4 regions of the Paenibacillus sp. BGI2013 genome follow, and region 1 is predicted to be linked to each of the others. Evidence: riboswitches for the same ligand, from Rfam matches in the RefSeq annotation. Region 1 holds a riboswitch; each other region holds the start of a gene.
What was found. A riboswitch is a leader RNA that binds a small molecule or an ion and turns the genes downstream of it on or off. The one in region 1 is predicted to bind cyclic di-AMP.

Region 1 (3,657 bases):
TTGACATAATCGAGCAGCTTATTCCCACGGTTCACAATCATTCGCCTCCTGTGTTCGTTAAATGTCACTTAAAGTAACATTTATATTCCTTTTTGTTTGCTTTATGTTTGAGAATCCGAATTATATGATAGTTATCATCCCATAAATGTCCGCTTTTTGTCAATAGTATCCGTTAAATTTAATGTATTAAATCTGGAATTTAATATTTGTGTTATTTTATATAACTTATCGTGTTATTTATGTGGCGAAGTGCAGGGAGGACTATATAAGGAAGGACTATATATAAATGAATCAACAAGATCGGCTCAAGCCGGAAAAGAGGGGATCAAATCTAATGATATGCAGTTCATGGGTAAAGATGACGAGATTATGCGATTTTTGATGAAAATGCCTAGCTGAAAAAGAAGTATTAAATAATACTTTACTTTTAGTTCTGAACCCGGTATAATCAATTCTGTTGCCGATTATTTACGACATGCGGTCGTGGTGGAATGGCAGACACGCTATCTTGAGGGGGTAGTGGGCGTATGCCCGTGGAGGTTCGAGTCCTCTCGACCGCATCATATGAACGATTAAAAAGAAGCTTTCCATTAATGGGAAGCTTCTTTTTTTTGTCTTTTTCGAACAGTATGACATCTGGGTTGAAAAAAGGCCATCCATTACCGGAGGAATGTTGCTCTACCTTCCGGCTACGGGTGGCCTGTGTATTATTTTTGCAGCAAATTCTTGATATCTTCTTCAATCTTGTCCGGTGTTGTTTTGGGAGCATAACGTTTAATGACCTGTCCGTTCTGATCCACGAGGAATTTGGTGAAATTCCATTTGATTGCTTTGGAGCCGAGCAGGCCAGGAGCTTCTGTGCTCAGGTGTTGGAAAAGAGGGTGAGCGCTTGAGCCGTTCACATCAATTTTCTCAAACATGGGGAAGCTCACGCCATAATTCATCTGACAGAACTCGGCAATATCGTCGGAAGATCCTTTTTCCTGTGCAAACTGGTTGCTTGGGAAACCAAGCACTTCAAATGGAGCATCTTGAAATTTGTCTTGCAATTCTTGCAGACCTTTGAATTGAGGGGTAAGGCCGCATGAGCTTGCCGTATTCACAATCAGGAGCACTTTGTCACGGTAGTCGGACATTTCAACTTCTTGACCGCGAAGGGTATTCACTTTGTAATCGTAGACTGTCATCTAAATCGCCTCCATTTATTTACTCTTATATCTTCTATTATATTGGTTGCAATTAAATATTGCAAAACTAATATGGTGTTAAAAGAATCAAAACAGGCAAGTTGTGCAGAATACGTGAATGAATTGCGAAGTGATTTACGCCAGAGTGAGAATTAGATAGCCTTGAAGAGATAGATAGAGTATAACTTTGTTGTAAGCGTTATTATGGATAGGAATTGGCAAAAATCTGCCGATTTGGTGATCTGGGCGGACTTTACACCGACATGGCATGGGTGTATGATTCATAACGTAATTTCAATTTAAACTAAAATGTACTTGAAAAACGAAACAAACGATAATATCGCTCGATCTTATCCTTAAGATATACGAACGATGTTTTAATCGCTGAGTTTCCATTCATTGATGAGTGGAAAACGGGGGAACCAACGGAATGCGCTGTCCAGGACAGTGGGCATTCATGGGGTGAATTTTCCGGTGACAGCCGGAAATAGGGCGACTCTCGCGCCCGAATCCGTCAGCTAACCTCGTAAGCGTTAAAGGGAGAGGCAACAAGCCGTACGCTGGTTCATGGTGTTTTCGCCATGGGTTATTTAAGAAGCGTTCGGGAGGCCTTGGTCCCCCACGCTTCTTTTTTGTTGTCTTTTCACGCCAAGGGAGGAACGAATGATGGATACTGAGATGGTCTTAGTGACTGCTCCAAATGAAGCAGGACGCAAATTTATCAAATTGCTGATGTACAAAAAAATGCCGTTTGCCGTTCTAACCAACAGTGCAGGGGAAGAGCGAAGACTCCGTAGAATCGGAGTAGAACATGTCATTCGCATGAATACGGCTGCAGCTCAAAAATGGTTTTTGCCGCAGGGCAGCGTAGGCAACGTGTTTATTTTCGAGAACAGTCTGAATCTGACCTGTCGTTATTTACAGATCTGCCGTTCATGGACATCGAAATCCCTGTGCGTCATTACGGAGCAGAGTCATCCTAAGGGCATCTATCGGGGCATGGGCGCAGACCGGATTGTATATTCGCTCAATGGGGAAGTTGGCTTTCTCCTCAATGGTTAATGCCATAGCTTCTGATTGCTCAGGTGTAAGGTGCCTGTTATAATTGAATGTATTAGAATCAATTTCAGAATTCACTCAAGGTATTATGAAATTGATTCATCGATAAACGGAAGTTTGAGGAGACTCATGCAGGATGGTGAGTCTTCTTTTTTATGGTTTCTATAGGTTGTTCAAAAAGTCCGCTTTTGATTACGAAGGATGCCTAACGGCATCATCAGCATCGAATATGAAATTCAGCCGAAATGTCCGTGGCTCACGTAGTTTTCCCTACGCTCCGCTACTCCATTTCTAGCTTCATTCCATCTTCTTGGTACTGAAAACCAGACTTTTTGAACTCGATTAGGATCAGGAATCACCTGTGGCTTACAAGGAGGAATTGGCGTGCCGGATGTAGGTGGATTGAAATGGTTGTTTTTTGATGTTGGAGATACGCTGGTGGATGAATGGGAGCCGGTTGATGATATTATCGGACAGTTTGTCCGTGAAGCTTGTGCTTTGGGGTATCCGGTGACAATTGAGGCGGTACGCGAACTGTTCGCGAGCTGTTACCGAAAATATGAGCAATGGCCTATGAGAGTGGCGATTCGCACATTTGTTGAAGACGAGGGGCATCAAAAACAGATTCAGGACAAGCTGAAGTTTCAAAAAGATCTTGAACGTCCTTTTCCTTCAGCAGATTTTGTTCTTCAGCAGTTGTCACGGCATTATCGCATTGGCATTATTGCCAATCAGAGTCCTGGAACGGAAGAGAGACTGGAGAGTTACGGCTTGCGGAAGTATGTTGATGTTCTGGCATGTTCAGCTGAAGAAGGAGTGTCCAAGCCAGACCCTGAGTTATACGCTGTGGCCTTGAAGCAGGCAGGTTGTGAACCGGAGGAAGCCGTCATGATCGGAGATCGGATCGATAACGACATTATACCTGCTCGGAATCTGGGCATGCGTACGATTCGAATTATGCAGGGTTACGGAAGATTCCAGCCAGATCTATCGGATGACAAACGTGCGGATTGGACTGTTGAATCATTGGATCAACTCTTGCCGTTACTGATGCCAAATCAGGATTAGATTCAGATGGTTGTTTATTGGATTGCAACAATAAAGGCTGATCAACTGGGTATAAAATACCGGAGTTGATCAGCCTTTTTAGTATTTAGCCAATTAAAATGAGATTAGAACAACCGGATCGTCTGAATGATCAGATATACATTCAGCACAACGATAATCGCGGCAATGACCCATGAGATGATTTTGAGCCACAATTTGTTGGCGAATGCACCCATGCTTTTTTTATCACTTGTGAACATCACCAGGGGAATTACAGCAAAGGGCAATTGAAGCGACAGCACGACCTGGCTCAAAATGAGCAGTTCTTCTGTGCCATGTTCTCCTGCAATGGCTGTCACAATTA
Region 2 (3,657 bases), on a different contig from region 1:
AATTCTTCCCGTGTAATCTGAAATACACTGAGACGTTTGTGGAACTGCTTACCGTTACAATAACCGATGCCCAGCAGATTGCCCATCTCCATACGACGTGCAGCAGCCTGCGGATGCACAATAAGTCCTGCCGCGATCAGGTCCTCCCAATCGATCAGGCTCGGAGCACCTTCGTATGAAGTATGTACGCGCGCCAGAGCATGACGGATCGCCTCTGGTGAGGCATTCTCCACCCCAATGTCCCCTTTGCGCGTTGCATCGGCTTCCGGAATGAAGGCATGTTTGCAGCCAGGCACCTTGTTCGCAATGATTTTACGAATGCGTTCGCCAGCATGATCCGGATCTGTCAGTACAATGACTCCCCGTCTCTCCTGAGCAAGCGCAATCCGCTTCAGAATGCGTTGGTTGATGGCTGATCCACCTGTTTCTATGGTATCGGCTTCCACGGCCCGACGGATAGCTACCGTATCGTCACGGCCTTCCACCACAATGACTTCTTTTATCATGTTCCATTTCTTCCTTTCTAACGCAAAAAGAAGAGGAATATCCTCTTCTCTGCCAAACGGCGGGGGAGACTGAATTCAGACTCCTCCGCCGCATATTCCGCATGAATCATTCATGCAACTATTTTATAGCATTCCCATTTCAAAGTAAAACGATTTTAGTTCGCTTCCGGCTTCACCGGACCGATCACGTAGACCGTCTTGCCTTTCTTACGTCCAAAATTCAGGGCATGCTTCACACTGTCATAATACACATCAATTTTGTTGCCTTTAATGGCACCGCCTGTATCTTCCGCACGACGGAATCCCAGACCTTCGATATATACCCACCAGCCAATTGGAATGACTTTGGGATCAACCGCAATGGTGCGCCCTTCCGTTACACGAGTACCGGAAGCTGTTTTAGTTCCAATGCCAGGCTCTTCGGAAGAGTAGGCAGTCATGGATACATTTTTAAGTACTTTGGAGTATTTAAAAGAAGTCCCGGATACGGTAATCACTTTGCTGCCCGAGGCAGATGTTTTCTTCGAGTTCGTTGTTGTAGCCTTTTTGGTTGTTGACGTTTGAGCCGATACGGTCTGAATCTCAGGTTCTTTCACGACCGGTTTTGCTTTGGTGCCGACAGCGATCACTTTATCTACACGATTATTCGCGACAGATTTGCCGACCATTTTTTTGGAGACCAATTCTCCATCCTGAAATACCTTTTCGATATGCTGTACAATTGTGCCTTCTTTGCCGTTCACAACGACTCGGTTATCCCCTTTGTACAAGCTAGGGTCAGCCGTTTTAATGACTTTGTAAGCGATCGGTTGCTCTACTTCCACTGTACGCTTTGTTACGCGCACTACACGGATCTTCATCTCCGCTTTGATCGCAGTTCCAAGCGCCGGATACACTTTATCATTACTTTCAACTTGAATACCTGATTTTTGAATTGCATCTTCTACCGATGAATCGGTTGTATACAGAGTCTTGGTGTCTCCGTCTGCCGTAATGTTAACTGGAACGGCCCGCTCAATAACGATTCGGTCTCCATCTGTAATCGCCCCATTCATGGACATGGATACCTTATCGTGAGGGCTGACTGTGATCGACTGCTCCTCCAGCATTTCCTGAAGCATTCCTGTACGAGTCTCTACCACCTGAGCTTTGCCATCAATAACCAGTGAAATTTGTTTCCCGGCCTGACCGTAAACGACTAACAAGATCATGATTGTAAGCGCAATTGAGAAAATCGCGATCAATGCCATTTGACGCATGTTCTCATGCTTCCACCGCAACGCGAAAGACTTACTGGATGATCGTGACTCATGGGTCTCTTCTGGTTGGAATGTGCCCACTTCTCCGTCCTCCTTCATAGCCTCGCCGTCTAAAGTAATGCATGATGTCTTTGACGTGACTATACCAAATTTTCTACAGAACACAGATTGGACCAACATAATCCGGTTCTGCACCATGAATCAATCTTCGCAACATGATGTCATCCTCCTGAATACCTACCGTATGATGACAATATTTCTTTTATTCAAAAACAAAAAAGCCAAAGAAAGAGTGTAAGAGGAACTCTTTCGTGGCTTCCGAATGATTCTGAATATCGGAAATTCATGCACGAGGTTGCCTCTCTTTTTCCGCTTGCGAGGTTAGCTGTCGGGTTCGGGCGAAAGAGAGCCGCCCTATCTTGGGTCACCCGCTCATGGCGGACGCCCTTGAATTCACCCCGAGACCCAAAGAAGAAATCAAATACGGCTTCGCAGTTCCCTTCGCTGCTTTTGGGTCAGCGAACGTTGCGCATCGGCCAAATACACCGATGTTTAAGCCCTATTGGTTCCCCCGCTCTCCGATAACGGAGACTCAGCGAGACTGATTCATGAAAGTAATGTTGTTTCATCGGAAAGTGTCCCTTTGTTCATCCCCCGAACATCTGTCCAATTTTCCGCACAACAATTCACTGAAAAGATGATATCCTGTTTTGATGCATGTTGTAAAGCGTTGATCAAGTACGTTTTTCTGAATATTTGGTTAAAATATTGTAATATTCTTGATTTATTTGGATCAAAGGGCAAATTACCTCCGCTTACCTGCCTTTTTCACCTCATTTGCTCGTTTTTTTACCGAATCCCAAATCGTTCCATGGCATTTTTGGTTGTTATTGCAGCAATTTCCTCCACCGAAATGCCTTTAATTTCCGCAGCTGCCTCTGCAACCAGACGTACATGCGCTGTCTCATTTCGCTTCCCACGATAAGGGTGAGGTGTCAAATATGGAGCATCTGTTTCAATGAAAAACCGGTCCATAGGAACCTTCTCCAGCACCTCTTTGGGCTGCTTTGCATTTTTGAATGTGATCGGTCCTCCGAAGGAGAGATGGAAGCCCATATCGAGACAACTTTTTGCTGTTTCCCAACTGCCCGAGAACGAGTGCATCACACCACCAACTTCGCCCGCCTTCTCTTCACGCAAAATTCTTATGATATCCTCATGTGCATCCCGATTATGGATGACAATTGGCATGTTCACTTCACGCGCCAAAGCAATTTGTTGTCGTAATACGCGATGCTGTATCTCTTTTGGTGAAGTATCCCAGTGATAATCCAATCCAATCTCACCGATCGCAACCACTTTTTCATGCTTGCATAAAGATGCAATCCACTCCAAATCGCCCTCCTGCATTGTGATCGCATCTACGGGATGCCACCCAACAGCTGCATATATAAAGTCATACGTTTCGGCGAGTTTCATTGTGGTTGGAATCGTCTCCCGGTTAAAGCCAATGTTGATCATGCGACCAACTCCTGCATCCACAGCACGCTGAATCATGTCCTCGCGGTCCTCGTCGAATTGTGGTGCATCCAGATGTGTATGTGTGTCGAACAGCATCATGTCTGTATCTCCCTTCATGTCGAAATAACGACTATCTTCTTTTTCAAAATCCAATTTGTAAAATTCAATAATTCAATGACTCATACATAAAACATTTTGGGTATCTGTGTATTACATCATTACGTTTGTTTCTTCACAACTACAATATATAGAAGATATACGGATATTCTGATCTATATATTGCTAATTGTGCTCATTCTGCCTGCTTGCATTTACAAAATTATGTCGATCTACATATACTCCCCATTAAAGCAGATTACTGTATCATGGAA
Region 3 (3,657 bases), on a different contig from region 1:
CATACCATGCATAACCGCCTCTTCTTTCTTTATCAATATCACTTAATTTGTATTTAACTACCCCGTCACGACCAATAAAGATTGGTTTATCCGTTCCGATCTCATAGAAGCGTGCCCAAATTGGTGCAGCTTTGGAATCAGCGATAATTTTACTATCTCCATTAGCTCTTTCATACTTGTAACCCGTAATTTTCACTTTGTTAAACCAAGCCTCCGCTCCTTTAATGGATGCGGTAATTTTAGCGTTAGCAGGTCTGGTTTTCAGAAATTTAACAATCGTTACACTCTCTCCAGCTGTCAGTGATGGCACTTCGTAGATTCTTGCGCTCGCTGGTTTAAGAGAGCTGGAATCATGTTGTTGTCCCCATGCTGTCAGCTTACCACCTGAAACGACCTGTGTATTCAGAATCGCCTCCACACCTTTGGCAACTGAATTTTTACTGCGGTTAGCAAGTGTGCTGTCGATAAATGAGAAATCACCTTTGCGTGCTGCTACTTCATCCAGCATGATCATTACATTAATCATGGCATCATCATTGTAAGTGATGTGCTTGTGGTATCCGGAGCTTTGGTAAACTTGTGGCCACCCGCCGTTTGAATACTGCATGTTGATCAAAAAGTTAATTCCTTTGATTGCAGCTGTGGAGTAACGCGGATCATTCGTCTTTTTAAATTCCTTCGCCAATCTTCTAATTTCTGAGTATGTAGCCTTGTTGTCTATCGTGGACTTTGCCCACTCTCCACTTGTCTGTTTATAATCTTTTCTCCAACCTCCATCCGGCAGCTGGTTCTTCAAAATATCAGAAATACTCGCTGTAGTACCCGACGCATCTGCAGCAGATACCGTCCCTACAGGGAGAACTGCCATTCCAACTACTGAGAACACCATCGTACATGCCAGGACAAAAGTAATTATTTTCTTCGCTTTCAAATGTAACACTCTCCTATGTTCGTTTTTATAAATCTTCCACTTCTACTTTACGTATGATATACGCCCCAAACCTCCTTTATTTGTATTTATCGCATAATAAAATCAATTTTAATCCAATATGTGGATTGGATAATCAGATAATATGCAAAAAATCGATTTTTGTCAATATATGCAACTTAATGAATATAATCTCTCTAATTCTACATAACGGGATAGTTCTTTTAACTCATGACAAACCTATTTATTTATCCAAATTCGTCTTAAGCGAACCAATAATGACGTTTTTGTCATGAATGATATCCAAACTTGATCCCTTCTTTCATATAAAAACCTTAATTCCGCTAACATTGAGGTATTACGAAGGGTTTTAAATGGGTTTGACAATTACGCATTTATGCAATATAGTTTCAAATAGTTACAAAAACTTAATTATTCATTGCCGAGTTTCATGTTTGAAAACGGGGGAACCAATTTGGGTGAATTATTCTTATACATAGGAAATATAGGGAACCTTCTACCGAACCCTTAGCTAACTCCGTAGGCATCGAAGGGAGAACATTGATTTTGAAAAAACTGATTATCTCCATTTTTGGAGCAGCTGTATTATTTACATCCGGGGCAACAAGCACAGAGGCAAGCAGTATCAACTCCGTAGTGAACAACATGACAGGTATTCCTTACAAATGGGGTGGCACAACTGTAGCCGGCTTCGACTGTTCTGGTTTTATGAGATATCTTTTCAACAAATACAGCATTGAATTGCCACGTACTTCGCAGCAGCAAGCCAAAGCAGGTACTCCCGTATCCAAGAGCAATGTTCGGACAGGTGATCTGGTGTTCTTTAATACAACAGGCAAAGGCATTTCACATACAGGTGTATATATCGGCGGCGGACAATTCGCTCATGCCTCCAGCAGTAAAGGTGTAAGCATCACGAAGTTATCGAATCCATACTTCAATGATCGTTATGTAACAGCACGTCGGGTAACTGGACAGTTTATGTATGATAAAATGTTAGGTAAAATGTGATTCACATACAAAAAGGCATCGGTTATTAACCGGATGCCTTTTTTGCACTTAAAAATGAATGTTGCATTGCTTACTAATGCAGCGCCTTCTGCACTCGCATCGCACCCTGAGACAGGGCATGTCCTCCTCCAACAGCTCCGGCCACCGCAACGGTCTCCATAATCTCCTGATCTGTTGCTCCCTTGGCCCGGGCTTCTTCTACATGGTAGAAAGTACATACCTCATTGTTGGCGAATAATCCAATGCCAAGCGCAATTAGCTGTTTTGTCTTCGCATCAATCACGCCAGGTTGGAAACATTCTCCGGTAAACTCATGATACGACTTCACCACACCTGGCAGTACATCGCTTAATGCTCCAATCTGATCCTTGTAGGCATGAACTTTATCATTCATCAATGTCATGGCTTGTAGCACACCCTCTCGGCTATAGTTACAGATCTTCCTCACTGTACCTATCTTCTCTCCCGAGTGAGTCATTTATGCCAAGAAATCATGGTAATTCCAAACATTTAACGCGCATGGCTCTGCCATAATTATAAGCTGTTACTCACTAAGTGGACTCTGGCGCGGCTCGCTGAACAGCTGATAGCTGTAACCTCGGTCCAGCTTAACGACACGTCGATTCTGACGACGGATAAGTACCTGCTCGCCATCCCAGGCAACCACAATCCCTTTCACGTCGTTCGATTCCAGCTCGTCCCGTACGACTCTAACTTTCTCACCTGACAGACGCAGGGCGTCCAATTCTGTATCACTAATCATCTTCATGGCTCCTATATTTCAAATTTATTTACAAAAAGAGACCTAAATGAAAAGTCATTTAGGTCTCACGTGACTGTATTGGACTGTCATGTCATTCGAAATTATGTCCCGACTGAAAGTTACCGCTGCGCGTGCTCTTTGCTGTCGTTCTTCTCGAACCAAAAATCAAGCACTTTGGCGGACATCACACGTTCTTCAAGGTACTCCACTTGATGCGGTGTAAATTGTTCTTTCCAAGAGAAGGACAACTCTTCGCACAAGCCTACAATCGTCAGTAATTCTGACCAGGCAACATAGCGTTTGTACCAGAAAAATTGAGGATGTTCAATCATATAGGGATAAAGGTCATCGAATTCCGTATGTTTACAATCCAGGGCACGTTCAAAATGAACTTTCGATTCCGCCAGCTTATCATTAAAAAATTGTTCTGTTGCCGGTTGGTTCCCCATGGTGTTGCCTCCTCTCCCTAACATAACCCCATTATAAATGAAATCGGCGGTCATGCAAAGGCATAGTTCAAAAAATAGGCCCTATTCCTTTAAAATGTCACATTTCGTTATCGTCAAATTGTACCGTACCATCGTTCAGGGAACGAATGCGTACCAAGGCTTCCACCGGAATACCCTGTTCACGAATCGTGCGTGCCCCTGCCTGGAAACTTTTCTCGACCACAACGCCGAATCCGACGAGTTCCGCGCCAGAACGCTCGATAATTTTGATGACGCCACGAGCGGCATCTCCATTGGCAATGATATCATCAATGAACAAAATGCGGTCATTCTCATGAATGAACTCGCGGGATACCATAATGTCAGTTACAATTCCTTTGGTAAAGGACGGTACACGTTCACAGTAAGCATCAGGATCAGCCAGAAGTGTTTTTTTGCGACGGGCGAATACAAGTGGCACCCCCAGTTCATAGGCTGCGGCAAAC
Region 4 (3,657 bases), on a different contig from region 1:
TTCTTCTCTGACAGCCACATGGCGATATTTGCAATCTCTTCGTCCTGCAGTTTGCCCTTGAAGGAAGGCATACCACCTTTACCTTTGACAATCGTAGAATAGATCTTCTCCAGATCATCCTGGCTGCCGATGTTAGCCAGAGCAGGTCCTACGCCACCTTGAAGCTGATCCCCGTGACAGGAGATACAATTGGCTTTGACCAGTGCTTCAGCCTGTCCGGCATCCAATGTTACTTCCGGCATGGTTGGCTTGGCTTCTTCAGCCACTTCTTCTTTCCCTGGAAGCGTAAACATTAAAACAATAGCTAAAGCGCATGCTGCAAAAAATACTCCGCTCATGATCCATTTGTGCATCCCTTATGTCCCCTCCAGAATGAAAGATCATCTAACCTGAAACTATCCATATCATTATAACGGAACCTGTACTGACATCATAGCATTTTGTGGGAATTTTTTGAACTAATCACATAACAAGGGGCAAATTTGGTTGTTTTGCAATGGATTCTAACCGCGAGGCCCTTCATAAACCATACAGTGAAAGGGCTTCAAGCCGGTTGGGGTCTGCCGTTCGTATGTATCATGGGTGACAAATCCACTCTTCAGATAGACTTGAATGGCACGAGCATTCCAAGTGAGTACTTCCAGATCAATCTCATTCGTGGGATTTCGGCGAATGGCTTCCTGTACAATGGCAGTGACAAAAGCTGTCCCTTGACCCTGACCACACAGCTCTGGATGCATGCCAAGGCCAATCCGGGTTACCCCTTGAAGTGGGAAGTATTGAGCAAACCCACATATACGATCGTTCTGATCCAGGACGCTCGCATATTGCTCCTGCCGCAGCTGTGCATCTCCGAATTCCACTTCCAGAGCTTTCATCTGCTCCCAGGGGAGCCAGCTGTAGATATTGTAAGGCGGATCATACTGCCAACTGCAGATAAGCTCCGCATGTTCTTCTCGCATGGGTACAACGTGAAACGTCACAGGGGTTTCCTTCATACACCTGCATGCTCCTTTCCTTGAAACAGAACTCTTTGTCCACTCTACAAAAGTGATGTTCATTTAGCAAGTCTTCCTTCCCAAGAAAAAAAATGAAACAAAAGTTCCGGTAATTTCGTTTATATTATAACGGGATGGGTAAAAACATCATAAGGGCACGGACGAACGAACGCAAAATGAACCTGTTGATGTCGCAGGATATGCCCCGAGTATAACTTGCAACATGAATAAGGATTGAAGCACAAAAAAACCGCCGGATACATTCCTGCGGAGAATGTACCGGGCGGTTCTGTTATGCTTCTTGCTTCGTTCCAGTATGTTTAATGGTTACAGCATCATGTTGCTCAGCTTGTCCCTAGTCAAGGGCCAGTGATTCATATGCGTCCGTGCTCATAATCCGTTTTGCGCCAACATAACGATTGGCCCAATAGTTTTCACTCAATGCACTGATCGTAACGCCTTTGGAAGAAGAGGAGTGTGCGAACTTTCCATCCCCTACAAAAATTCCTACATGGGATACGCCTTTACCTGTTGTATTAAAGAACACCAGATCGCCAGCTCTCATTTCCATGCGGGATACGGAATCGCCCATGTCGAATTGGGAACTGGATTGGCGTGCCAAATCAATACCCAACTTGTCGAATACATACCGTGTAAATCCGGAGCAGTCAAAGCCGTTGAGCGTTGTTCCTCCACTTTGATATGTAGTTCCCATTGCTGAATCAATTACTTTGTCCATCTTTGAATCTGCGAATGCGCTACCTGCACCAAGCGATAAAGCGAATGTGATGCTAAGTACAGCTGCGGTTAATTTCTTCTTGAACAAGAGATATTCCCCTTCCAACGCCTGCGAGGTTAGCTTAAGGATTCGGTTGAAGGTCCCCTATGATCCCTCTGTAGCAAGATCAATTCACCCATAACTGGTTCCCCCGCTTCCCAGGTGCCAGGAATTTGGCTATGCTAGTTATGCACCTGCGAAATCAAGAAATGACGATTTAATTTTAAGTAGTTACAAATATGAATGTAAATATTACAAAGTTGTTACTAAAAACTCACTGCGATTATTGTAACAGAGGAGTACGGCTTTGGCAACGTTTAGCAACAAATTTAGCAAAAAAAACCTCGACCTTTGACGGGGAAAGGTTGAGGTTTGCCTATTTATAAGTACATATTAGGCCATGAGTTTAACATGTGATGGTAACAATTTTTAAACTATCTGCTCTCACCTTTGGATATTTTGGACTGCCATAATCGGAAATGGCTGCATATTTTCCACAGACTCAATAGACACCTGGCAAGTGGATACGTCTGTTGTAGTATAAGTCCGGTAAGTCCCGTTAATAACCATGAGGCTGTAGTGAATGCCCCAAAGACGAGTAGGTGTACTCCGCCCAGCAGGAGTGCAATGCCGATTACGGCGATGAGATGACGCAGTGCAATCCAGAGGGCTTTGAGGGTACCGTGAGCCCCGCCTTCTCCTTCTGGTGCCGAAACACCGAACTGCATGTAGAGTATGACATGGTGGATGATCCAACCATATACAATCCAGGAAGCAACATAAGGTATACCAGGCAAAAGTAATTGAAGGGAATGAAATCCGTCCATGAGAATTGAGTAAAGCTTCGGTATGAGCCAGTAGGCGGGCAGAAGTATCAATAATGTACGTATGGTGTGGAGCAGTAGCATCGGTTTCCACAGATTTTTGATTCCGCGGACAAAGGGGATACGCTCTTCTGTAGAATTAAAGTGCTGAAGTGAGTAGAGCAGTCCTGCCTGAATGAGGGGGCTGATCAACATGCGAACCAGCAGCATGCCCCCGAGAATCCATAGATAACGATGAACCTCCGGATGGGTAGACAGGTTAAGTTGACTTTCCATTTTGAACAAAAGTGTACTCAGCTCACCGGCATCAGCATCTGGATAGCGAAGGAGCAGTGGGATGACGGCCGATTGTACCATTCGATAGAAGAAATATCCCCAAATGAGTTGATAGAGAAATAAGAGTGCGGCAATGAACATATGCTGACGGACGAGAAACCAGCCTTCACGTATTTTCGCTTTCACCGTTTCCACCTCACCATGACAGACCTCCGAATATGGCTTCTATTAGTTTGGTTACACTCATGCTCCAGCGGGACTTCGTCTGCTCATCCAGTCCGGATTTCAGGAAATTGTTCATATGGCGGTTCTCCAGCACGATCGAGTACAGGGGATCGGTCATGGCCCAGAATACGGGGGATGTGTGAGTTAATTTATACGTGATGCGATCTTCTTTGCCATTCCATTGCTTGGTGAGGATATGCCCGTCTTCAAAAGCAATGCGAACAGGAACGGCGCTGTAATCACTACCTTTTTTTGCGATCGTCACGGATGACTCGTACAATGTTTGACCGTCTTTCTGTACGGGCGTAACACGAATCTTCTCTACAGCAAAGTCAGCCATCCCGTTACTATAGACGTATTGATCAAAATAATCAGACCAGGAAGTGCGGGTCACTTGTTCCACAATTTTCTGAAAATCAGCCGAAGTGGGATGTTTGAAGCGGTACTTCTTCACATAGGTAGAGAGGATGCGTTCCATCTTTTTGGCACCGACTTGATGTTCGATACCAAGCAATACAAGTTTGCCACGTGTATAGACATTGGCTGCATACTCATT

Region 2: it holds a riboswitch for cyclic di-AMP, as region 1 does, so the genes downstream of both, CXK86_RS29370 (resuscitation-promoting factor) here and CXK86_RS16395 (hypothetical protein) in region 1, are expected to answer to the same signal.
Region 3: it holds a riboswitch for cyclic di-AMP, as region 1 does, so the genes downstream of both, CXK86_RS02150 (C40 family peptidase) here and CXK86_RS16395 (hypothetical protein) in region 1, are expected to answer to the same signal.
Region 4: it holds a riboswitch for cyclic di-AMP, as region 1 does, so the genes downstream of both, CXK86_RS31225 (C40 family peptidase) here and CXK86_RS16395 (hypothetical protein) in region 1, are expected to answer to the same signal.

The regions. Positions count from the first base shown of each region.
Region 1 is NZ_PJFA01000006.1:102,015-105,671, reverse strand. It holds gene CXK86_RS16410 (urease accessory protein UreF) at 1-35, opposite strand, end outside; tRNA gene CXK86_RS16405 (tRNA-Leu) at 478-560, shown strand; gene CXK86_RS16400 (glutathione peroxidase) at 708-1,187, opposite strand; cyclic di-AMP (ydaO/yuaA leader) riboswitch at 1,560-1,735, shown strand; gene CXK86_RS16395 (hypothetical protein) at 1,854-2,249, shown strand; gene CXK86_RS16390 (HAD family hydrolase) at 2,631-3,314, shown strand; gene CXK86_RS16385 (Nramp family divalent metal transporter) at 3,419-3,657, opposite strand, start outside.
Region 2 is NZ_PJFA01000020.1:14,804-18,460, reverse strand. It holds gene rnmV (ribonuclease M5) at 1-506, opposite strand, end outside; gene CXK86_RS29370 (resuscitation-promoting factor) at 662-1,846, opposite strand; cyclic di-AMP (ydaO/yuaA leader) riboswitch at 2,120-2,373, opposite strand; gene CXK86_RS29365 (TatD family hydrolase) at 2,615-3,385, opposite strand.
Region 3 is NZ_PJFA01000001.1:471,023-474,679, reverse strand. It holds gene pelA (pectate lyase) at 1-940, opposite strand, end outside; cyclic di-AMP (ydaO/yuaA leader) riboswitch at 1,359-1,490, shown strand; gene CXK86_RS02150 (C40 family peptidase) at 1,496-1,960, shown strand; gene CXK86_RS02145 (carboxymuconolactone decarboxylase family protein) at 2,034-2,363, opposite strand; gene CXK86_RS02140 (hypothetical protein) at 2,505-2,723, opposite strand; gene CXK86_RS02135 (hypothetical protein) at 2,843-3,172, opposite strand; gene CXK86_RS02130 (xanthine phosphoribosyltransferase) at 3,270-3,657, opposite strand, start outside.
Region 4 is NZ_PJFA01000026.1:17,601-21,257, forward strand. It holds gene CXK86_RS31215 (c-type cytochrome) at 1-353, opposite strand, end outside; gene CXK86_RS31220 (GNAT family N-acetyltransferase) at 504-998, opposite strand; gene CXK86_RS31225 (C40 family peptidase) at 1,354-1,824, opposite strand; cyclic di-AMP (ydaO/yuaA leader) riboswitch at 1,828-1,965, opposite strand; gene CXK86_RS31230 (hypothetical protein) at 2,211-3,062, opposite strand; gene CXK86_RS31235 (M1 family metallopeptidase) at 3,073-3,657, opposite strand, start outside.